DNA from 4 places in the Streptomyces sp. NBC_01622 genome. Region 1 is predicted to be linked to each of the others. Evidence: riboswitches for the same ligand, from Rfam matches in the RefSeq annotation. Region 1 holds a riboswitch; each other region holds the start of a gene.
What was found. A riboswitch is a leader RNA that binds a small molecule or an ion and turns the genes downstream of it on or off. The one in region 1 is predicted to bind S-adenosylmethionine.

Region 1 (5,357 bases):
GAGATCAACGTGCCCCACTCCGGTGCCGGTGGCGGGGCGCCGTAGCCGAGGAAGCTCAGGGCCGACACGGCGAGGATCGAGGAGCCGAAGTCGAGGGTCGCCAGGACGATCACCGGACCCGCCGCGTTGGGCAGCACATGTCGGCCCAGCACCGAGTACCAGCGGGCCCCGCACGAGCGCGAGGCCTCGACGAAGACCGCCTGGCGCACCCGCAGCACCTCGGCCCGAGTGACCCGCGCGAAGCTCGCCACGCTGGCGATGCCGACCGCGACCGCCACCTTGACCGTGCCGTAGCCGAGCGCGGTGACCAGGGCCAGGGAGAGGAACAGTGCCGGGATGGAGAGGAGTACGTCGACGAAGCGCATCAGTACGTCGTCGATCCAGCGGCCCACGAAGCCGGCGACCAGTCCGATGAGACTGCCCACCACGAAGGCGACCGCGACCGCGATGAGGGTAGCCTTCAGGGAGAGTTGGGCACCGTGGACAACTCGCGAGAGCACATCGCGGCCCAGTTCGTCCGTGCCGAACCAGTGCGCGCCGCTCGGGCCCCGGAAGTTCTGCGACGGTACGCCCGTCAGCGGGTCGCGCGAGGTGAACAGGCCGGGCCAGAACGACGCCAGCACCACCAGGACGAGGACCAGGACCGACAGCAGCAGCCCGGGGCGGCGCACCACGAACCGCAGGACCCGGCGCGCGTCGACTCGGCTCGCCGGCCCGGGGCCGGCCCCCGGTTCGACCGGCCGCGCGATGCCGAGCGCGGCATCGGCGGCGGTGTCGTCGACAAGACCCTGACTCATGCGGCCACCGCCTTCCGGCCCGAGGCCACCACGATCCGCGGATCGAGCAGCGGATAGACGAGGTCGACGAGCAGGTTCGTCAGCACGAAGATCAGCGCCCCGAACACCACCACGCCCTGGACCAGTGGGATGTCCTGGGCCGTGACCGCGGCGGCCGTCACCCGGCCGAGGCCGTCACGCGAGAACACCGTCTCGACGACCACCGAACCGGCGATCAACTGCCCCACCAGCAGGCCGACCACGGTCAGCGCGGGCAGGGACGCGTTGCGCAGGGCGTGCCGCAGATGGACCCGCCACCGCCCGGCACCCTTGGCACGCGCGGTCTCCACATAGGCCTGGTCCAGCGCGGTGAGCAGGCTCTTGGCCAGCACCTGCGCCACCTGCGCGCCGGTCGGGATCGCCAGCGTCAGCGCCGGCAGGATCAGCCCCCGCAGCCCGTCGTTGCCGAAGGCGGGGAACCAGTGCAGGCGGAAGGAGAACGACTCGACAAGCAGCAGCCCCACCCAGAACGTCGGGACCGACACCCCCAACGGCGGCAGGGACAGCAGCAGTTGACGCAGCCATCGGCGGGAGGTGTAGGTCGCCACGACCGCCAGTCCACCGCCGAGGAGCACGGCGAGGAGCAGTGCGGCACCGGTCAGCTGGAGGGTCTGCGGCAGCGCGTCGGCCAGCGTCGAGGACACCGGCCGACCGGTGGAGACCGAGTCGCCGAAGTCCCCGCGCACCGCCCGGCCGAGATAGTCGGCGTACTGCACCAGAATCGGCTTGTCGAAGCCGTACTCGTGGCGCAGCGCGGCCAGTTGGGCCGGGTCGACCGTCCCGGAGTCCATTCCGGCACTGGCCATCGCCGTGACCGGATCGCCCGGCAGGAAGTCGAGGACCAGGAAGGACACCGTGTAGGCGGCCCACAGCACCCCGACCGCCTGGGCGAGCCGTTTGATCGCGTAGCGGCGCATGCGTCAGCCGATCCAGGTGTCGTGCAGCTGGATCCGGCTGGAGGCGTCGAAGTTGAGGTTGTGCACCTTCTTCGCCACGCCGATCTGGGTCTGGAGTTCCACCACCGGCACGTCGTAGGCGTTCCGCACGATCAACTGCTGGGCCTGCTCCACCAGTTGGCCGCGCCTGGTGGTGTCCGTGGTCGCCGCCTGCCCGGTCAGCGCGGTGTCCAGCGGGGTCGCGGGAAGGCGGTAGAAGTTGGCCAGCTTGGTGGAGAAGGAACTGCGCAGGATGTCCGGGTCCGCGCGGGTCACGTTGCTCCATGCCGCGTCGTAGTCGCCGGACTGAAGTGTCGGGGCGAGCTGGGTGACCTGGAGCTGCTTGAGCGTCAGGCCGACGCCGACAGCCTTGAGTTGCTGCTGGATCAGCTCCAACGCGGGCTGGTTCGTGGCCGAGTTGGGAATCCAGTCGACCGCGAGGCTCAGCTTCTTGCCGTCCTTCGTCCGGATGCCGTCGCTGCCGACCTTCCAACCGGCCGCGTCCAGCAGGGACTTCGCCTTGGTCGCATCGGTTGTCAGGTCCGAGGACAGGTCGGCGTAGTCGGGTGTGGTGTGTGCCAGGACGCTGGTCGCGGGCCGGGTCCCGGTCGGGAACACCGTGTCGGTGATCTGCTTGCGGTCGATGGCGAACCCGATGGCCTGGCGCACCCGCGCGTCCTTCAGAACCGGCCGCGAGTTGTTGAAGGCCAGGCCGAACACCACGCCCGGATTGGCCCGCCGCTGAAGGGTGACCTGACCGCCCTTGAGAGCCGCCTCGTTGGCCTTGCCGACGCTGCTGATCGCGTCCACCTGACCCGACTGGAGGCTGCCGGCCCGAACTCCCGCCTCGGGTACGACCTTGAAGACCACCTTGTCGAGATAGGCCTCGCCGCTCTTGGTCCACCGTGGGGAACCCCAGGCATAGCCGGTGCGCTTGACGAGCGTGATCGACTGGTTCTGTACGTACTGCTTCAGCACGAAGGGCCCAGAGCCGACCACCCCCTGGCTGCACTTCTCCTGCGGCGACTTCTTCGCACTCGCCGACGACTCGATGCCCAGCGAGTGCGTCGAAGTGGCTTGCAGGAACTGGGCGTTGGGCTGCTGGAAGGTCACCTTGACGGTGAGCGGATCGACCACGGTCGTGCTCTTCACGCCACTCAGATAGCCCTCGGCGAGGGTCCCCAGCGCGCCGAGCTTCGGCACCGCGTCGAAGTTGTCCTTGACCACCTGAGCGGTCAGCTTGGACCCGTCGCTGAAGGTGACACCCGATCTGAGATGGAAGGTGAACGTCGTCGCGTCGGAGCTGATGTCCCAGCTCTTCGCCAGCCACGGCACGATCCTGCCGGTCTCGGGGTCCTGGTCCGTGAGGGAGTCCACGATCTGGCGCACCGAGTAGATGGTGTCGTTGCTGGCCACCTGCTGCGGGTCCACGCAGCCGGCGTCGGAGCCCACCGCGAAGGTCAGGGTGCCACCGGACCTGGCCTGTCCGCCGCCGGCGTCGGAGCCTCCGCCACCCGATCCGCAGGCGGTCAGTAGGAAACTGGTGGTCAGAAGGGCGGCCGTAGCCGCTCGTCGAGTGGTTCGGGAGACCGGATGTGCTGTCACGGAGAGGTGCTCCTACTCGTGTCACCGCGTGCACACGGACCTGCGCGGACCGTGGCTGGACGCGGACGGTGCCGACCCCGGCGGGGGCGGGACTCATGAAGCGTGGAAAACGCGTCGACCTGCGCGGGGCACACCCGCGCACATGTCGACCCGTGGGAGAAGGGGGGAAGAGGCCCGTGCGAGACGGGCGACCACAGCTGTCAGCTTCGAAGGCCGGACAGATGTCAGCCCTGAAGGCCGGACTCGGTCAGCTGTGACACAGACAGCTGGTGAAGCGCTGCAGGTCGATGTGGCGCCGGCGCGAGAGCCGGGAGAAAACGACGGCGTCGTGACAGGAGGCACTCGGGCCGTAGCTGTTGAGCACGCCGTCCTCCATATCCGGGACCCCGGTCACGGGGTCGCGCGTTCGCAGAGCCATCAGCGTCCCCGCCGGGCGTTCGCCCTGAGCGCCCCACTGCGTCGGGGGGTTGCCGGTCAGCCGACCGGGATTTGACGCTGACACTCAATGCCGCTGTTGATCGTATGGAGCCGTGTCGCCGTGCGTCAATGCCGGGGCAGAGGTGCGGAGTCGGCGAGGTCGTCACCGCAGCCTCACCGGCACCTTCCCTCACAGAGCAGGTGCCCGGTGTGTCGGCTAGGCTGCCGCACCGGCCCGGAACCGTCCGGCTGCGGATCGCACTGCGCCCGGCCGACCGGATTCCGTGGCTGTTCTCCCGGCGTGATCTCCGCCCTCCCTCACTCGGCCGCGAGGCGTTCATCGCCCCGCACGGCGGCCTTCACCACCCCGGCTCGAACCGGGGTTCCTGTCACACCTCACACCGAACTGCCGCCTGCCGTCTGCCAGTTCCAGCCGAGCCGTTCGCGGTCGGCCCCCACGTCACGACGAACCAAGGACCCGCCATGCAGCGATACATCCTCACCGGTGCGCCCGGCGCCGGAAAGACCACGATCCTCCGTCGGCTGAGGGCGGACGGGTTCGACGTCGTCGAGGAGGCGGCCACCGCGGTCATCGCGGGCGAGCAGGCCGAGGGGGACGCCGAGCCCTGGACCCGGCCGGCCTTCGTCGAGAAGGTGGTCGACTTGCAGCGCCGACGACAAATGAAGTCCGCGACGCGAAACGTGACCCACCAGATCTACGATCGATCCCCGGTCTGCACGCACGCCCTCACCAGGTACTTGGGCCGCCCCGCTCCGACGCCGCTCCTCGGCGAGATCGAACGGATCACCCGCGACCGGATCTACGAACCGCAGGTCTTCTTCGTCCGCAACATCGGATTCTGCGAACCCACCGACGCCCGCCGGATCAGCTTCCAGGAGTCGCTGGTGTTCGAGCGGATCCACGAAGAGAGCTATCGGCGGTTCGGCTACGACCTCGTGGAGGTGCCGGCCGGTGACGTGGCCGACCGAGTGGCGTTGATCGCGGACACCATCGCCCGACTCACCGTCCGAGGCACGTGACCGCGGGGCCCGATCGGCGGCTCCGGGAGGGTCCGGCCACCGCGGCGGGCGATGTCCGTGGTCGTCTCACCGCTCGGGACGCGTGGTGGACGCACCTTCCCGGGTGTGCTTTGATCCGGCCATGGACACCACTGGCCAGGCACACACGGTGCTGCTCGACCCTTTCTGGGTGAGCCGCCGCGCCGACCAGTTCTGTCGTTGACCTTCGCGCGACGACCTCGACCTCGCCCCTTCCTCCCTCCGCCCGCTCTCGGCGCATCCCCCGGGTCTGTCGTCAATCGAACGTCCCTGTACGACAGTTGACGCGCGCACCGCCGTGTCCGGGTCTGCTGCCGCCGCGAAGGAACCCATGGCACAGCCCACCGCCCTCCCCGTCATCGACATCTCCCGCTTCCGGGATCCCGGTACCGACCGTGCCGCCTTCCTGGGCGAACTCCGGTCCGCCGCCCACGAAGTGGGGTTCTTCTACGTCACCGGACACGGCGTTCCCGTATCCGTGCGGGACGAGATCCTGCACGCGGCC
Region 2 (5,357 bases), 9.6 Mb from region 1:
GCGCAGCCAACCGGTCCGCTGCACCACGGAGTTCGACGAGGTGAGCATCACGCCCACCTGATCCTCCACGGATTGGAGATGCACAGCGATGAGCCGCACTTCCCCCCACGAGCACCTCCGCAGAACAGAGTTGAGCCGCCGCGGTCTGTTGAAGACCGCGGGCGGGCTCACCGCAGCCGTCGCCCTCGGCGGCGCCACGGTGGCCACGACCGCGCACGCGGCACCGGCCACCTTCACCCACCCCGGCATGCTGCACAACGCCGGTGACATCAACCGGGCCAAGGTCAGGGTCGCGGCGGGAACCGACCCCTGGCTGTCCGGCTGGAACAGGCTGACCGCCAACTCCCACTCCCAGTCGACCTGGACGAACCGGGCGACGGCCACGATCATCCGAGGCGGCACCGGACAGAACTACAGCCTCCTCTACAACGACATCGCGGCCGCCTACCAGAACGCCCTGCGCTGGAAGGTCGGTGGCACCGAGGCGAACGCCGTGTGCGCCGCGAACATCCTCAACGCCTGGTCGACCACGCTGACTTCGGTCACCGGCAATGCCGACCGGTTCCTCGCGGCCGGTCTGTACGGCTGGCAGTTCGCCAACGCCTGCGAACTCATGCGGGACTACAGCGGGTTCAATCTCGCCGCCGCCCAGCAGATGCTGGCAAACGTCTTCTACCCGCTCAACAACAGCTTCCTCACCAACCACAACGACGCCTGCATCACCAACTACTGGGCCAACTGGGACCTGTGCAACATGGCGTCGATCCTGGCCATCGGGATCCTCAACGAGGACAGCGCCAAGTACGACCAGGCCGTCACGTACTTCAAGTCGGGTGCGGGCAACGGCTCGATCGCGCACGCCGTGCCGTACCTGTACACCGACTCGGACGGCTACGCGCTCGGCCAGTGGCAGGAGTCCGGCCGCGACCAGGGCCACACCGTCATGGGCATGGGGCAGATGGGCGCAGTGTGCGAGATGGCCTGGAACCAGGGCGACGACCTGTACTCGTACGACAGCCGCCGCTTCATGAAGGCAGCCCAGTACGTCGCGAAGTACAACAGCGGCAGCGACGTGCCCTTCACCACCTACACCTGGGGGACCGGGCAGAGCTGCGCCCAGTCGTCCCAGACGGTGATCTCCTCCTCCTCGCGCGGCCAGATCCGGCCGGTGTGGGCGATGCTCCACTTCCACTACAACCGCCGGATCAGCCTCGACGACAAGTACATCTCGGCCATGTACTACAACCTCGTCGCACCCGAGGGCGGGGGAGGTGACTACGGCTCCGACAGCGGCGGCTACGACCAGCTCGGCTTCGGGACCCTGATGTACGCGAAGTAGCGGCCCGGCATGTCCACGGGTCGGGATCTGTGCCCGACCCGTGGACGCCCTCTTGACCCCGGGCGACGGTGGATCGACACTCCAGTAGGGAATCCTAGTGAACAGGTAGGGAAACATGGGGCGCCTTGAGCCGGTCACCACCAGCCGAGTGGACCGTTCGCCCCTTCTGACCTCCCGCCGTCACATCGATCTGCTGCGGGTCTGCAGCGCCATGAGCCCACTGCGCTGAGTCCCCTCCACCGTTCGACGACGCTTCCGCCGCGCGTACGTCCACGCGCCCGTACCCGGGGAGTCCCATGTCCGTCACGCCTCTCGCCGCCGTCCCCTCACCCCGCTCCGCCCCCCAGTTCCGGGGCCGGATCGGGCGCGACGCGCGCAGCGGGCACTACGCCGTCCCGCGCCGCTACCGCCTCCACCTGTCCACCGCCTGCGCCGACGGCCTGCGCATCGCCGTCACCCACAGCCTGCTCGGCCTCCACGAGAGCTGTCCGGCCGTGTTCCTGTCCGCCGTACCCGACTGTCCGAGTGGTGGACACTCCGCACTGCGCCCGCTCTACGAGGCGAGCGCCCACCGCTACTCCGGACCGGCCACCGCGCCCGTACTCAGCGACGACTGGTCCGGCCGCATCGTCAGCACCCACGCCCCCGACATCACCCGCGACCTCGCCCGGCACTTCGGCCAGGGCGGACCCCAGCTCTACCCGTGCGGCGCCGAGTCGGAGATCGAGGCCGTCGAGCGGCTCTGCGCACAGGGCATCGAGGACGCGGCGCAGCGCGCCGGCGCGGCCGGTGGCGAACAGGCGGAACGTGACGAAGCCCTCGGCCGACTGCTGGAGACGCTGGGCTCGCTCGACCGCTGGCTGGACGGCCGCGAGCACATGATCCGCGACGAACTCACCGCCGCAGACGTCGAGTTGTGGGTGACGCTGGTGCAACTCGACACCGTGCACCGCTACCACCTGGACGCCGCGGCCGTGCAGCGCATCGCCGACCATCCCCACCTGTGGGCCTACGCCCGCCGACTGGCCGCGCACCCGGCCTTCGGCGCCCATCTGGACCTCGACGGCATCGCCCGCCGCCACCACGCCCGCTGCCAGGGCCTGGAGGCCGCCGGTGCCGCCGTCCAGATCCTGGACTGGGCAGCCCATGCCGCGGACGAAACGGGAGCTTGCCGCAGTTGAGGGGCGTCCGCACCATCCACTTGGTGGACGGCCGTTGACATTCGTTCGGGCAATTGTCTTAACTTGCGGCCAGAACGGTCATGAGTGTCAGCGACAAGCCCTGGCTTGCTGACCGGCAACCCTCGCACGCGGTGGGGTGCCCCAGGTGACGACCGGACCGGATGACGTTTCGGTAAGCGCGAGGCCCTGCGGGGCCGGAACAGTGACAGGTGACGCCATGTACGCAGCTCCCAGGACGGCCATATGCCGCCCGCAGGGCTGCGTACGGTCGTACGCCAACCTGTTCGTCGCCGACCGCGCTGTCGATCTGCTCCGGGTCAGCAGCGCACTGTGTACCGCCTCGGGCCGCGCCCGCTGTCGGGCCTGACGACCAGTCGGCCGACGCACCTCTGACGCACACCCGCTCCCGCCGGTGTGCCTGCCCCTTCCCCGCCCCCGGTCCCGTGCACCCGCGCGTGCCGTCCGCCGTCGCGCGTCCACCGCCACGGACCGGGGTCTGTGAACCCGCCGGAGCCCACCATGAGTGAACCCCCAGGCACCACTGTGTCCCTGGCCGACGCCCCGTCCGCCGACGCCCCGTCAAAACCCCTGACGGCACAGCGAGTTCAGCCGCTGCGCCGACCCGGCCGGTGGATCGTCACGCTGGTCGTGCTGGTGCTGATCGCCCAGTTCGTCCACGGACTGGTCACCAACTCCTTCTACCAGTGGGACCGCTTCGGCTACTGGTTCCTGCGCCCGACGATCCTCGACGGACTCGTCATCACTCTCGAAGTGGCCGCGCTCAGCGCGGTGTTGGGCCTCCTCGGCGGCATCCTGCTCGCCCTGGCCCGGCTGTCGAAGAGCCCCGTGCTGCGCGCCGCGAGCTGGACCTATGTGTGGGCGCTGCGCTCCATCCCGCTCATCGTGGTGCTGATCTTCCTCTACAACTTCAGCGCCCTGTACCAGACGCTCAGCATCGGCGTCCCCTTCGGACCCGCCTTCTTCTCCTTCGACGAGTCGAAGCTCGCCACCGACATGGTCGTCGCCGTCGTCGGACTCAGCCTCAACGAGGCGGCGTACGCGGCCGAAGTGGTCCGCGGCGGCATCCTCTCCGTCGACCAGGGCCAGCACGAGGCCGCCTCCGCCCTCGGCCTCCCCAAGGGCTACCAGTTCCGCAGAATCGTCTTCCCGCAGGCGCTGCGCTCCATCACCCCGAACTACGTCAACCAGCTGATCGGCCTGATCAAGAGCACCTCGCTGGTCTTCTACGTCTCGCTGCTCGACCTGTTCGGCTCCGCGCAGACGATGGGCTCCACCTACCCCGGCGACATCGTGCCGCTGCTCCTGGTCGTCACCGTCTGGTACCTGATCCTGACCAGCGTCGTGTCCGTCATCCAGTTCTACGTCGAGCGCCACTACGCCCGGGGCGCCACCCGCTCCCTGCCGCCCACCCCGATCCAGAAACTCCGCAACGGTGTCACCGATCTGCGGGCCCGCATCCGCAGGGAGACCGCCGTATGACCACGAACACCGTCGAACCGCTGGCGGACATCACACCCGCCGCCGTAGAGGTGCACGACGTCCACAAGTGGTACGGCGCCCACCGGGTCCTGGACGGCGTCGACCTCACGGTGCGGCCCGGCGAGGTCACCGTGATCCTAGGCCCGTCCGGTTCCGGCAAGTCCACGCTGCTGCGGGTCATCAACCACCTGGAGAAGCCCGAGATCGGCTACGTCAGCGTCAACGGAGAGCTGATCGGAGTGCGGCAACAGGGCGGCAGGCTCAAGGAGTTGAGCGAGCGCGCCATCCTCGCGCAGCGCAGCCGGATCGGCTTCGTCTTCCAGAACTTCAACCTCTTCCCGCACCTGACCGTCCTCGACAACGTCGCCGCCGCCCCGGTCGCCACCGGCAGGCTCGGCAAGCCCGAAGCCCTGGAACTGGCAAGGGAGTTGCTGGGCCGCGTCGGTCTCGCCGAGAAGACCGGCGCCTACCCGAGGCAGCTCTCCGGCGGCCAGCAGCAGCGCGTGGCCATCGCGCGGGCCCTCGCCCTGCGGCCCGGCGTCATCCTCTTCGACGAGCCGACCTCCGCCCTCGACCCCGAACTCGTCGGTGAAGTCCTGTCCGTCATCAAGGACTTGGCGACCAGCGGCACCACCCTCGTCATCGTCACCCACGAGATCGGCTTCGCCCGCGAGGTCGCCGACCGGGTCGTCTTCATCGACGGCGGAAAGATCGTCGAACAGGGCCCGCCCCACGAGGTCCTCGACAAGCCACAGCACGAACGGACCAGGGACTTCCTCAGCAAGGTCCTCTGAGCTTCACCTCTTCACCTTCGACAGCCCCGAACACCGAGCCTAGGAACAGCCATGTCTACGCCCAGCCTTCGCAGCAGAATCACTCGCGGACTCACCGCGGGAACCGTCCTCGCTTCCCTCGCCGGTGGTCTCGCGGCCTGCGGCGGCGACAGTGACGCGGCCACCACGTCCGGCGGTGCCGCCTCCGGCACGGTCACCGTGGGCGCCTTCTCCCTCGGTGCCGCCAAGGAGGCGACGCTCAAGGTCGCCGAAGTGAAGTCGATCAGCGCCGAGTTGCCCAAGGCGACAGCGAAGAGCGGCAAGCTGGAGGTCGGCGTCGGCTTCCTGCCCGCCGGCTCCCCGCCGCTCGGCTACGTCGGCTCGGACCAGAAGACCCTCACCGGTTCCGAGACCGACATCGCCCGCCTGGTCGCCGCCGTCCTCGGCCTCAAGCCCGAGCTGAAGAACTCCACTTGGGAGAACCTCTTCATCGGCCTGGACAGCGGCAAGGTCGATGTCGCCTTCTCCAACGTCACCGACACCGAGGAGCGCAAGGCGAAGTAC
Region 3 (5,357 bases), 7.9 Mb from region 1:
TCTGCTGATCCGTCAGATCCACCACTGGGCGGCGCTGATCTTCCTCGCCGCCATGTTCGTGCACATGATGCGCGTGTTCTTCACGGGCGCGTTCCGCAAGCCGCGTGAGGTCAACTGGCTGTTCGGCTTCCTGCTGTTCGTCCTGGGCATGTTCACCGGCTTCACCGGTTACTCGCTCCCGGACGACCTGCTCTCCGGCACCGGTGTCCGCTTCATGGAGGGCGCGGTCCTGTCCGTGCCGATCGTCGGCACGTACCTGTCGTTCTTCCTCTTCGGCGGCGAGTTCCCGGGCGGCGACTTCGTCGCGCGGTTCTACTCGATCCACATCCTGCTGCTGCCGGGCATCATGCTCGGGCTGGTGGTCGGCCACCTGATCCTGGTCTTCTACCACAAGCACACGCAGTTCGCGGGCCCCGGAAAGACGAACAACAACGTCGTCGGCATGCCGCTGCTGCCGGTCTACATGGCCAAGGCCGGAGGCTTCTTCTTCCTGGTCTTCGGCGTCATCGCGGCCGTCGCGGCGATCGCCTCGATCAACCCGATCTGGGCCATGGGTCCTTACCGTCCGGACATGGTGTCCACGGGTGCCCAGCCCGACTGGTACATGGGCTTCTCCGAGGGCCTGATCCGTACGATGCCGGGCTGGGAGATCAACCTCTGGGGCCACACGCTCGTCCTGGGCGTGTTCATCCCGCTGGTCATCTTCCCGCTGGTCCTGGTCGCGATCGCGGTCTACCCGTTCATCGAGTCCTGGGTCACCGGCGACAAGAGCGAGCACCACATCCTGGACCGCCCGCGCAACGTCCCGACCCGTACGGCCTTCGGTGTCGCGTGGATCTCGTGGTACTTCGTCCTGCTCGTCGGCGGCGGCAACGACATCTGGGCCACGCACTTCCACCTGTCGATCAACTCGATCACCTGGTTCGTGCGTGTCGGCTTCTTCGTGGTGCCGGTGCTCGTGTTCATCGCCACCAAGCGGGTCTGCCTCGGTCTCCAGCGCCGGGACAGGGACAAGGTGCTGCACGGCCGCGAGTCGGGCATCATCAAGCGCCTGCCGCACGGTGAGTTCATCGAGGTGCACGAGCCGCTCAGCCAGGACGCGCTGCACACGCTCACCGCGCACGAGCAGTACGTGCCGGCCGCGATCGGCGCGACGGTCGACGAGAACGGTGTCGAGCGCAAGGTGAAGGGCTCCGAGAAGCTGCGCGCCAAGCTGAGCGAGGCGTACTACGGCGAGGAGTCCCAGATCCCCAAGCCCACCGTCGAGGAGTACAAGGAGATCACGAGCGGCCACGGCCACCACTGATCGCTGAGGCGTCGCCACGCCACAGTCGAAGGGCCCCGTCCGAACACCGGACGGGGCCCTTCGCCATGTCCCGCGCTGGATAGGGTGGGGGCACATCGTTGAACCATTTTTCTACGACACCCAGGAGCGGCCGTATGAGCGCTGTGACCCCCGCTGGAGGCGACACCGCGGCGGCCCGTTCCTGGCCCGACGTACTGAGTGCGCTGCTGGCCGGACAGGACCTGAGCACCGCCGACACGGCGTGGGCGATGGACCGGATGATGAGCGGTGAGGCGGCGGACGCGCAGGTCGCCGGTTTCCTGGTGGCGCTGCGGGCCAAGGGCGAGACGGTCGAGGAGATCACCGGTCTCGTCGAGACGATGTACGCCCACGCGAAGCCGCTGGACATCCCGGGGCCGGCCGTCGACATCGTCGGTACGGGCGGCGACCGGGCCAGGACGGTCAACATCTCGACGATGTCCGCGATCGTGATCGCCGGTACCGGCGCGAAGGTCGTCAAGCACGGCAACCGGGCCGCGTCCTCGGCGAGCGGCTCCTCCGACGTGCTGGAGAAGCTCGGCATCAATCTGGACCTGCCGACCGAGCAGGTGGCGCGGGTGGCGGCGGAGGCCGGGATCACCTTCTGTTTCGCGGCCAAGTTCCACCCCTCGATGCGGTTCGTCGGCGCGGTCCGGGGGGCGCTGGGGATTCCGACCGCGTTCAACCTGCTCGGCCCGCTCACCAACCCGGCGAAGGTCACCTCGTCGGCGGTCGGCTGCTTCGACACCCGCATGGCCGGGCTCATCGCGGGCGTGCTCGCCGAACGCGGCTCCTCGGCGCTGGTGTTCCGCGGTGACGACGGCCTCGACGAGCTGACCACCACCGCGACCTCCCGGGTGTGGATCGTCCGCGACGGCAAGGTCACCGAGGAGTCCTTCGACCCCCGGGACGTCGGCCTCGAACTCGTCCCGGTGGAGGCCCTGCGCGGCGCCGACCCCGACTACAACGCGGGTGTCGCCCGCCGTCTCCTGGACGGCGAGACGGGCCCGGTGCGGGACGCCGTACTCCTGAACTCGGCGGCTGCCCTGGTGGCGCTGGAGCGCGGGGACGGGCCGCTGGCGGACCGGATCCGGGGCGGGATGGAGAAGGCCGCGGAGTCGATCGACTCGGGCGCCGCCAAGCGGACGCTGGAGCGCTGGGCGGCTGCCACCAACGCGTAGCGGTATAGCGGTCGTCGTCCCGCGATCCGGACACGGGTTGCGGGACGACGATCACCTCACGTAGGTTTTCTGACCAGGTCATGAGTGACAGTCATGAGGCCCCGGCCGACTGTCCGGCAACCCTCCGTCCGTGGCGGGGTGCCCCGGGTGAAGACCAGGCCGTAGGCAGCGAGGTCTGCGGCAAGCGCGGGCCCCTCGAAAGACACCAGGGGTCCTGGTCATCGAGGGAGCCCTCTGTGAGCAAGCGAATGCGATAGGGCGTCGAGCCCCGCCTCCGCATACCCCCTTTCACCCTCCTCCGTGTTTGAGCCCTGCGCGTTCGCACGGTGGTTCCGTCTTGCCTCTCACAGGAGTTCGCCATGTCTGTCTCCACCGCTGCCGCCGCTCAGACCATTTGTGCCCAGCTGCCCGTTCTCGGCCGGGATGTCACCGTCCCGCTCGTCACGGGTGGCGAAGTCACCTACGCGGCGCTCGACTACGCGGCCAGCGCCCCCGCCCTGCAGCGCGTCTGGGACGACGTGGCGGCCTACGCCCCGTACTACGGCAGCGTCCACCGCGGCGCCGGCTACCTCTCCCAGCTGTCGACGGACCTCTTCGAGAACGCGCGGAAGACCGTCTCCGAGTTCCTCGACTGCCGCGCCGACGACCAGCTGATCTTCACCCGCTCGACCACGGACTCCCTCAACCTCCTCGCCGCCGCCCTCCCCGCCGACTGCCAGGTCTTCGTCTTCGAGACCGAGCACCACGCGTCGCTGCTGCCCTGGAAGGACGCCCGGGTCACCTACCTCAACGCCCCGCGCACCCCGCGCCAGGCCGTGGAGACCCTGGAGCAGGCGCTCGCCGCCCGAGACCCGTACGGCCCGGCCCTGGTCTGTGTCACCGGCGCCTCGAACGTCACCGGCGAGCTGTGGCCGGTCCGCGAACTGGCCGCCGCCGCGCACGCCCACGGCGCCCGGACCGTCCTGGACGCCGCCCAACTCGCCCCGCACCACCCGGTGTCCGTCCAGGACCTCGACGTCGACTGGATCGCCTTCTCCGGCCACAAGCTCTACGCCCCCTTCGGCTCCGGAGTCCTCGCCGGCCGCGCCGACTGGCTCCAGGCCGCCGACCCCTACCTCGCGGGCGGCGGCGCCAGCCGCAAGGTCACCCGGCGCGAGGACGGGGGAGTGGACGTCGAGTGGCACGACAGCGCCGCCCGGCACGAGGCCGGCTCCCCGAACGTCATCGGCGCCTACTCCATCGCGTCGGCCTGCAAGGCGCTCACCGAGGCCGGCTTCGACACGCTGGTCGCGCGCGAGCAGTACCTGATCGAGAAGGTGCGGGCGGGCCTGGCCGAGGTCCCGGCAGTCCGCGTCCTGTCGCTGTTCGGCGACGACGCCCCGCGCGTCGGTGTCCTCTCCTTCGTCGTCGACGGCTGGAACAGCTCGCACTTCGCCGCCGCCCTCTCCGCCGAGTACGGCATCGGCGTCCGCGACGGCCTCTTCTGCGCCCACCCGCTGGTACGCACCCTGCTCGGCAGCGACCCGCAGACCCAGGGCGAGTGCGGTGCCCCCGAGGCCGCCCCGGGCGAGAAGTCCCTCAACGCGATCCGCGTGAGCTTCGGCGCGGGCACCCCGGACGAGCACGTCGAGCGCTTCGTGTCGGCCGTACGGGAGCTCGTGACCGACGGCGCGAAGTGGAACTACCGTACGCAGGACGGCCGTTGCGTGCCGGCCGTGTGACGATCCAGGGACGGGCGGCCCCGCCGCTGGGCGGACGTGACGCACTGGCGCTCCACCATGGACGTGACCGTCGGACAGGACGAGCGACACGGCGTCGGCTGGTACGGCTGCGGCCACCGGCACCGGCTGCGCTTCGCCGACGGGGTGGAACAGGCCTTCATTGTCGACGAGTGGCAGATCCAGGTCGGCTCGGCGGACCAGGACCGCCCCGAGAACCAGCGGATACGGTCAGTCGTCGAGCACCTCCGGCAGCGGATGGCGGACGCGCAGGTGCCCGCCCTGCTGGACCGTCTCGAAGCGGGGAGGCAGGTCACCTTCGGCCCCCTCACCGCCGACGCGGACGGCTTGTTCGTCCCGGGCGGGCTGTCGGCCTACCGGTGGGCCGACCTGCGGGAGCCGCGGCTCGATGCCGATCTGCCCGACTGGTCCGTGCCGTCGTCGTGGTGGCCGAAGCGGCGGGACGCCCGGCTCTCCCTGCGAGGCGGTCATGGTCGCCGCACCGACCTACCGGCCTGGGAGGTCGTGAACTGGGGCGCGTTGGTCACCCTGTGGAAGCGGCTCAACGCCCGCTAGGAGTCCAGCCCGATCGCGAACGCCGCCTCCAGGTCGTGCTGGGAGTACGTCCGGAACGCCACGTGCGTGTCCGTCCCCTCCACTCCGGGGATCTTGCTGATCCGCCCGGGGATGACCTCCGCCAGGTCCTCGTGCTGCCGGACCCGCACCATCGCGATCAAGTCGTACGTACCGGTGACGGAGAAGACCTCGCTCACGGATTCGAGCGCGGCGATCGACTCGGCGATCTCCGGAATCCGGTCCACGCTGGTCTTGATGAGGACGATCGCGGTGATCACGGCTGGTTCTCTCCCTCGGGGACCGTTGCTGGGGCGGGTTTCACTCTAGTCGTACGGCCGAACCGCACCCACGCGTAACCGAAGCCCAGCGTGAAGCCGACCAGGTGGGCGAGGTACGCCACCCCCGGTCCCTGCGCGGCCCGGCCCGCCGCCAGCCACTGGAGGGCCGCCCAGAACGGCAGCACGACCCAGGCGGGGAAGCGCAGGGGCAGAAAGAAGAGGAAGGGGAGGAGGCTCGTCACGCGGGCCCGGGGGAAGAGGTACAGGAACGCCCCTAGGA
Region 4 (5,357 bases), 4.9 Mb from region 1:
GCGCGCAGCCCTCGTCGGAGACGACCGGGACCTCCTTGGCGACGAGGTTCATGCCGTCGCGGATGGGGTTGACGAGGGCCACGTCGGCGAGCCGGTACGCGGCCAGCGAGCGGGCGAAGTCGTCCTTGACGTGGAGGACGACCGGGGTCCAACCGGGCGTCCCGTAAAGGGAGTTGATCTCGTCCGCGACCCGTTGCACCTCGGCCGTGTAGTCCCGGTACACGGCGAGGTCCTGCCGGGACGGGTAGGCGAAGGCCACGTGCACGACCCGCTCCCGCCACTCGGGGTGGTCGTCGAGCAGCTGCCGGTACGCCAGCAGCCCGCGCACGATGTTCTTCGACAGCTCGGTCCGGTCCACCCGGACGATGGTTCTGCGGCCCTCGCCGATCTCCTCGCGCAGCGCGGCCATCCGCTCCTCGACGTCCGCCTGGTGCGAGCGCGCGTGCAGGAACTCGGCGTCGGCGCCGAGCCCGTGGACACCGATGAGCGTCCTGCGGGTGATGCGCTCCTTCTCCAGGTGCTCGATCGAACGCGGCGCACCCGACGGCCACTGGGGGAGCCACCTGTACGGGTCGAGCCCCTGCACGCAGTTCTCGAACGCCGTAGCCCACCGCCAGGTCAGGAACGCGACCCGGTCCGCCCCGAGCAGGCCCTCCATCAGCCGCACCTGGATGTCGTCCGGAAGCATCGCGAAGTACTCCACCGGCGCCCACGGCGTGTGCGAGAAGTGCCCGATCCGCAGGTCGGGACGGAGCTCACGGAGCATCCCGGGCACCAGACACAGGTGGTAGTCCTGCACCAGCACCGCCGCGCCCTCGGCCGCCTCCTCCGCCAGCGCCTCGGCGAACGCCCGGTTGTACGTCTCGTACGACGCCCACTGGCGCCGGAACTCCGCGTCGAAGACCGGCTCCAGCGGGGTCTGGTACAGCATGTGGTGGACGAACCACAGCACGGAGTTGGCGATCCCGTTGTACGCGTCGGCGTGCACGTCGGCCGGAATGGCGAGCATCCGCACTCCGTCCTCGCCGACGCCCCGCCGGACCGCCTCCCGGTCGCCGTCGGACAGCGCCGAGCACACCCACAGCGCCCCCGCGTCCGGCCCGATCGCCGACAGCCCGGACACCAGCCCGCCGCCGCCGCGCCGGGCGCGCAGCGAACCGTCGTCGCCCACCTCGTACGAGACCGGACCGCGATTGGACGCGACGAGCACCTGAGCTGCACCGGACGCGGACGACGTGGACGACGTAGAAGCCATACGGCACAACCTAGCCCGGCCCGGAAACACTCAAACGTAGGGACGGGTCACAACGGACCGGACGGGTCCGTATACGGCCGTCCGCCCCCGCGCCGGCTACGCCACCTTGCGCGACTGGTACTCGGTGATGTCGGCCATCGGCGGCCGTTCCTCCGTGTCCACGGAGTACGTGCGCGGCTCGAAACCCTCCGGTCCCCGCTCGAACTGGGTGAGGGACGGCCGGATGAGATGCCCGCGGGCCAGCCTCAGCTGTGCCGTGCGGTAGATCTGCGCGGCCATGCGGCCCAGCGCCTGCCCGTCCTGGTGCCGGTGCTTGCGCACGCCCACGTCGACCTGGGCGAGGGCGTCCAGGCCCACCAGGTGCAGCGCGTCGACGAGCATGCCCAGCTCGACGCCGTAGCCGACGGGGAACGGGAGCTGTTCCAGCAGCGAGCGGCGGGCAGCGTACTCGCCGCCCAACGGCTGCACGAATCCGGCCAGTTGAGGCCAGTGCATGTTCAGCAGCGGGCGGGCCATCAGCTCGGTGACGCGTCCGCCCTGGCCGGCCGCGCCGCCCAGCGGGCGGTCGTACATCGCCTTGACGAGGTCGACGCCGGGGTCGGTGAGCAGCGGGCCCACGATCCCGGTGACGAAGTCGGAGGAGAACTCCTTCAGGTCCGCGTCGATGAAGCAGACGATGTCGCCGCTGGTGACCAGCAGCGAGCGCCACAGCACCTCGCCCTTGCCGGGCACGGCGGGGATGCGGGGCAGGATGTCGTCCCGGTGCACGACCCGGGCGCCCGCCGCGGCGGCCACCTCGGAGGTGCGGTCGGTGGACCCGGAGTCGACGACGACTATCTCGTCGACGAGCGGGACCTGCTGCATGAGGTCGTGACGGATGATCGCGACGATGTCACCGACCGTCGCTTCCTCGTTCAGTGCGGGCAGCACGACGGAGACCGACTGGCCCGTGCGGTGCTTCGCGGCCAGAATCTTGTGGAGCGGCCGATCGGTCAGGGACCAGGAGCGGGTGCTCAGCCAGTGCTCGACTTCCTTCAGCACGTTGCGCGGCTCCTCTGCGTTCTCTCGGCGAGGGCTGGTCACAGACAGTGAGTCTGTGATCCATCTCGCGGTTCGGACGGCTCACTCAACTGTCCTGGCCTTCGGTTACAGTCTTGAACAACGCTGATGACCATCGCATGTCGGGGGCCGTCGGCGGGACAATCGCATACACAACTGAACACCGCTCATCCAGAGGGGCAGAGGGATACGGCCCGATGAAGCCCCGGCAACCCTCCAGCCGGTCTTGTCACGCAGGTACACGCTGACGTGGTGAGGCTCCCGGCTCGGGAAGGTGCCAAATCCGTCTCACGGCGAGATGCGTCGTGAGGAAGATGAGGAGAAAGGGCCTCGCCTCCATGGCTGCGCAGACTGTTGCAAGCACCACGAACTCCGCGAAGACGGACACGACCGCCGCGGATCCGAACCCCACGAGCACCGTTGATCTCGGCCCCGCCGCCGCGCTGTCCTGCCGCGAGTGCGGCCACCGCGTCCCGCTCGGCCCGGTCTTCGCCTGCGAGGAGTGTTTCGGCCCGCTGGAGATCGCCTACGACTTCTCGGCCTACGACACCGAAGAGCTCCGCAAGCAGATCGAAGCGGGCCCCGCGAACATCTGGCGTTACGCGCCCCTGCTGCCCGTCCCCGCCGACGTGGCGACCAAGCCGAACATCAACCCCGGCTGGACCAAGCTCGTCCAGGCCGACAACCTCGCCCGCGAACTGGGCGTCGACGCGGGCAAGTTGTTCGTCAAGGACGACTCCGGCAACCCGACGCACTCCTTCAAGGACCGCGTCGTCGCCCAGGCCATCGAGGCCGCCCGCGCGTTCGACTTCACCACCCTCTCCTGCTCCTCCACCGGCAACCTCGCCGGCGCGGTCGGTGCCGCCGCCGCCCGGGCCGGCTTCCGCTCCTGCGTGTTCATCCCGCACGACCTGGAAGAGGGCAAGATCGTCATGGCCGCGATCTACGGCGGCGAGCTCGTCGGCATCGAGGGCAACTACGACGACGTGAACCGCTTCTGCTCCGAGCTGATCGGCGACCCGGCCGGCGAGGGCTGGGGCTTCGTCAACGTCAACCTGCGGCCGTACTACGCGGAGGGCTCCAAGACCCTGGCGTACGAGATCTGCGAGCAGCTCGGGTGGAAGCTTCCCGACCAGCTGGTCGTGCCGATCGCCTCGGGCTCCCAGCTCACGAAGATCGACAAGGGTCTGCAGGAGCTGATCAAGCTCGGGCTCGTCGAGGACAAGCCGTACAAGATCTTCGGCGCCCAGGCGGAGGGCTGCTCGCCGGTGTCCGTCGCCTACAAGGCCGGGCACGACGTCGTACGCCCGCAGAAGCCGAACACCATCGCGAAGTCCCTCGCCATCGGGAACCCGGCGGACGGGCCGTACGTGCTGGACATCGCCCGGCGTACGGGCGGAGCGGTGGAGGACGTCAACGACGAGCAGGTCGTCGACGCGATCAAGCTGCTGGCCCGGACCGAGGGGATCTTCGCGGAGACGGCGGGCGGGGTGACCGTGGGCGTGGCGAAGAAGCTGATCGACAACGGATTGCTGGACCCGACGCTGACGACTGTCGTGCTGAACACCGGGGACGGTCTGAAGACGCTGGACGCGGTTGCCGGTACCGGGCTCACCGCGACGATCCGCCCGAGTCTTGAGTCCTTCAGGGAAGCTGGGCTCGCGTCCTAGCGTCGTTGTTCGTCTGCGGGCCGGTGGGGGCTGGTCGCGCAGTGCCCCGCGCCCCTAAAAAGAAGCTGACCGGAGGTTTCATCGTGAGCGTTAGTGTCCGCATCCCCACCATCCTGCGCACCTACACCGGCGGGCAGGCCGAAGTAACCGCCGAAGGTGCGACCCTCGCCGAGGTCATCTCGGACCTGGAGAAGAACCACACCGGGATCTCCGCCCGCGTCCTCGACGACCAGGGGAAGCTGCGCCGGTTCGTCAACGTCTACGTCAACGACGACGACGTCCGCTTCGAGCAGGGGCTGGAGACGGCCACCCCGGACGGGGCCGGCGTCTCGATCATTCCGGCCGTCGCCGGCGGCTGATCGTTACCCTAGGTAACGTCGATTACCAAGAGTTCATCGAATTGCCCCCTCCGTGAGAGAAGCGGAGGGGGCAATTCTCTATGGTTGAGCGGGGTACAGTTGGGGAACGCGCTCCACTCCGCATGCCGAACGCATATGAGTACCGGCTCCGCGTGCGATGAGAAGTAGCCAAAGTGTGCAGGTCTTTTGCGCCTTATATTGCCTTTATCGGGCCCGACTTGCCCTGAAGTCGGACGAATTCTCCGTAAATTCCCGACCGGTCCTGCCCGGAATTCTCGTCGGATTGACCTGTTGCAGACGGCAGTTGGACGGATACATTCGGCCGCGGTCGACGCGTTCCGGCGCACGCCCCCAATCCTGTGGGGGGTGAGGTCTGACCCGGATCCGCGAAGTGCGGATCCGTGCAAGGGCCAGTAATAGGGGAGTTAGGCATGGCTCAGGGCACCGTCAAATGGTTCAACGCGGAGAAGGGGTACGGCTTCATCGCGGTCGACGGTGGTGCGGATGTTTTCGTCCACTACAGCGCGATTCAGATGGACGGCTACCGCACCCTGGAAGAGGGTCAGCGGGTCGATTTCGAGATCTCGCAGGGTCAGAAGGGGCCGCAGGCGGACATGGTCCGGCTCGCGACCGGCTGAAGCACGCGCCGACGAACAGCAGCGACGTTCTTCGTTCTTCACCGAAGGGCTCGTACTCCTGGGGGGTCACCTCCTGGGGTACGGGCCCTTCGGCATGCCCGGAGTCGGGACGCGTCCGGGCCGGTGCCGGGCCCGTGCCAGGGAGGTCAGAACCTGGCAGCCGCTTGCGCCCACCCGTCGCCCGACCACCACCCCTCAACGAGCCCGCTTCGCGGGCGCACCTTGCACTCGGGCATGCCGAGTGCTAATCATTGGCGTTAGCACTCTGAAGGTGAGAGTGATAACGAAGGACCGGGTCGGTGAGGCCCGCAGGCCAGGTGGTGCAAGGAACCACGGGGCAGGCAGGCCGTCCGTCGCGGGCGCCAGCGCGGTCCGG

Region 2: another riboswitch for S-adenosylmethionine. It lies ahead of OH768_RS45680 (amino acid ABC transporter permease); the one in region 1 lies ahead of OH768_RS01295 (putative leader peptide).
Region 3: another riboswitch for S-adenosylmethionine. It lies ahead of OH768_RS38080 (aminotransferase class V-fold PLP-dependent enzyme); the one in region 1 lies ahead of OH768_RS01295 (putative leader peptide).
Region 4: another riboswitch for S-adenosylmethionine. It lies ahead of thrC (threonine synthase); the one in region 1 lies ahead of OH768_RS01295 (putative leader peptide).

The regions. Positions count from the first base shown of each region.
Region 1 covers NZ_CP109293.1:282,058-287,414, reverse strand. The annotation lists gene OH768_RS01310 (ABC transporter permease) at 1-797, opposite strand, end outside; gene OH768_RS01305 (ABC transporter permease) at 794-1,753, opposite strand; gene OH768_RS01300 (ABC transporter substrate-binding protein) at 1,757-3,376, opposite strand; gene OH768_RS01295 (putative leader peptide) at 3,624-3,752, opposite strand; SAM riboswitch class IV at 3,774-3,886, opposite strand; gene OH768_RS01290 (AAA family ATPase) at 4,277-4,834, shown strand; partial or broken gene OH768_RS01285 (isopenicillin N synthase family dioxygenase) at 5,184-5,357, shown strand, end outside.
Region 2 covers NZ_CP109293.1:9,846,020-9,851,376, forward strand. The annotation lists gene OH768_RS45660 (alginate lyase family protein) at 1-61, shown strand, start outside; gene OH768_RS45665 (alginate lyase family protein) at 89-1,339, shown strand; gene OH768_RS45670 (putative leader peptide) at 1,455-1,568, shown strand; gene OH768_RS45675 (glutathione S-transferase C-terminal domain-containing protein) at 1,636-2,520, shown strand; SAM riboswitch class IV at 2,597-2,705, shown strand; gene OH768_RS45680 (amino acid ABC transporter permease) at 3,040-4,020, shown strand; gene OH768_RS45685 (amino acid ABC transporter ATP-binding protein) at 4,017-4,814, shown strand; gene OH768_RS45690 (ABC transporter substrate-binding protein) at 4,866-5,357, shown strand, end outside.
Region 3 covers NZ_CP109293.1:8,226,242-8,231,598, forward strand. The annotation lists gene OH768_RS38070 (cytochrome bc complex cytochrome b subunit) at 1-1,306, shown strand, start outside; gene trpD (anthranilate phosphoribosyltransferase) at 1,441-2,505, shown strand; SAM riboswitch class IV at 2,582-2,698, shown strand; gene OH768_RS38080 (aminotransferase class V-fold PLP-dependent enzyme) at 2,865-4,226, shown strand; gene OH768_RS38085 (hypothetical protein) at 4,263-4,799, shown strand; gene OH768_RS38090 (Lrp/AsnC family transcriptional regulator) at 4,796-5,077, opposite strand; gene OH768_RS38095 (rhomboid family intramembrane serine protease) at 5,074-5,357, opposite strand, start outside.
Region 4 covers NZ_CP109293.1:5,146,906-5,152,262, reverse strand. The annotation lists gene OH768_RS23215 (trehalose-6-phosphate synthase) at 1-1,255, opposite strand, end outside; gene OH768_RS23210 (glucosyl-3-phosphoglycerate synthase) at 1,352-2,296, opposite strand; SAM riboswitch class I at 2,479-2,635, shown strand; gene thrC (threonine synthase) at 2,653-3,984, shown strand; gene OH768_RS23200 (MoaD/ThiS family protein) at 4,068-4,343, shown strand; gene OH768_RS23195 (cold-shock protein) at 4,775-4,981, shown strand.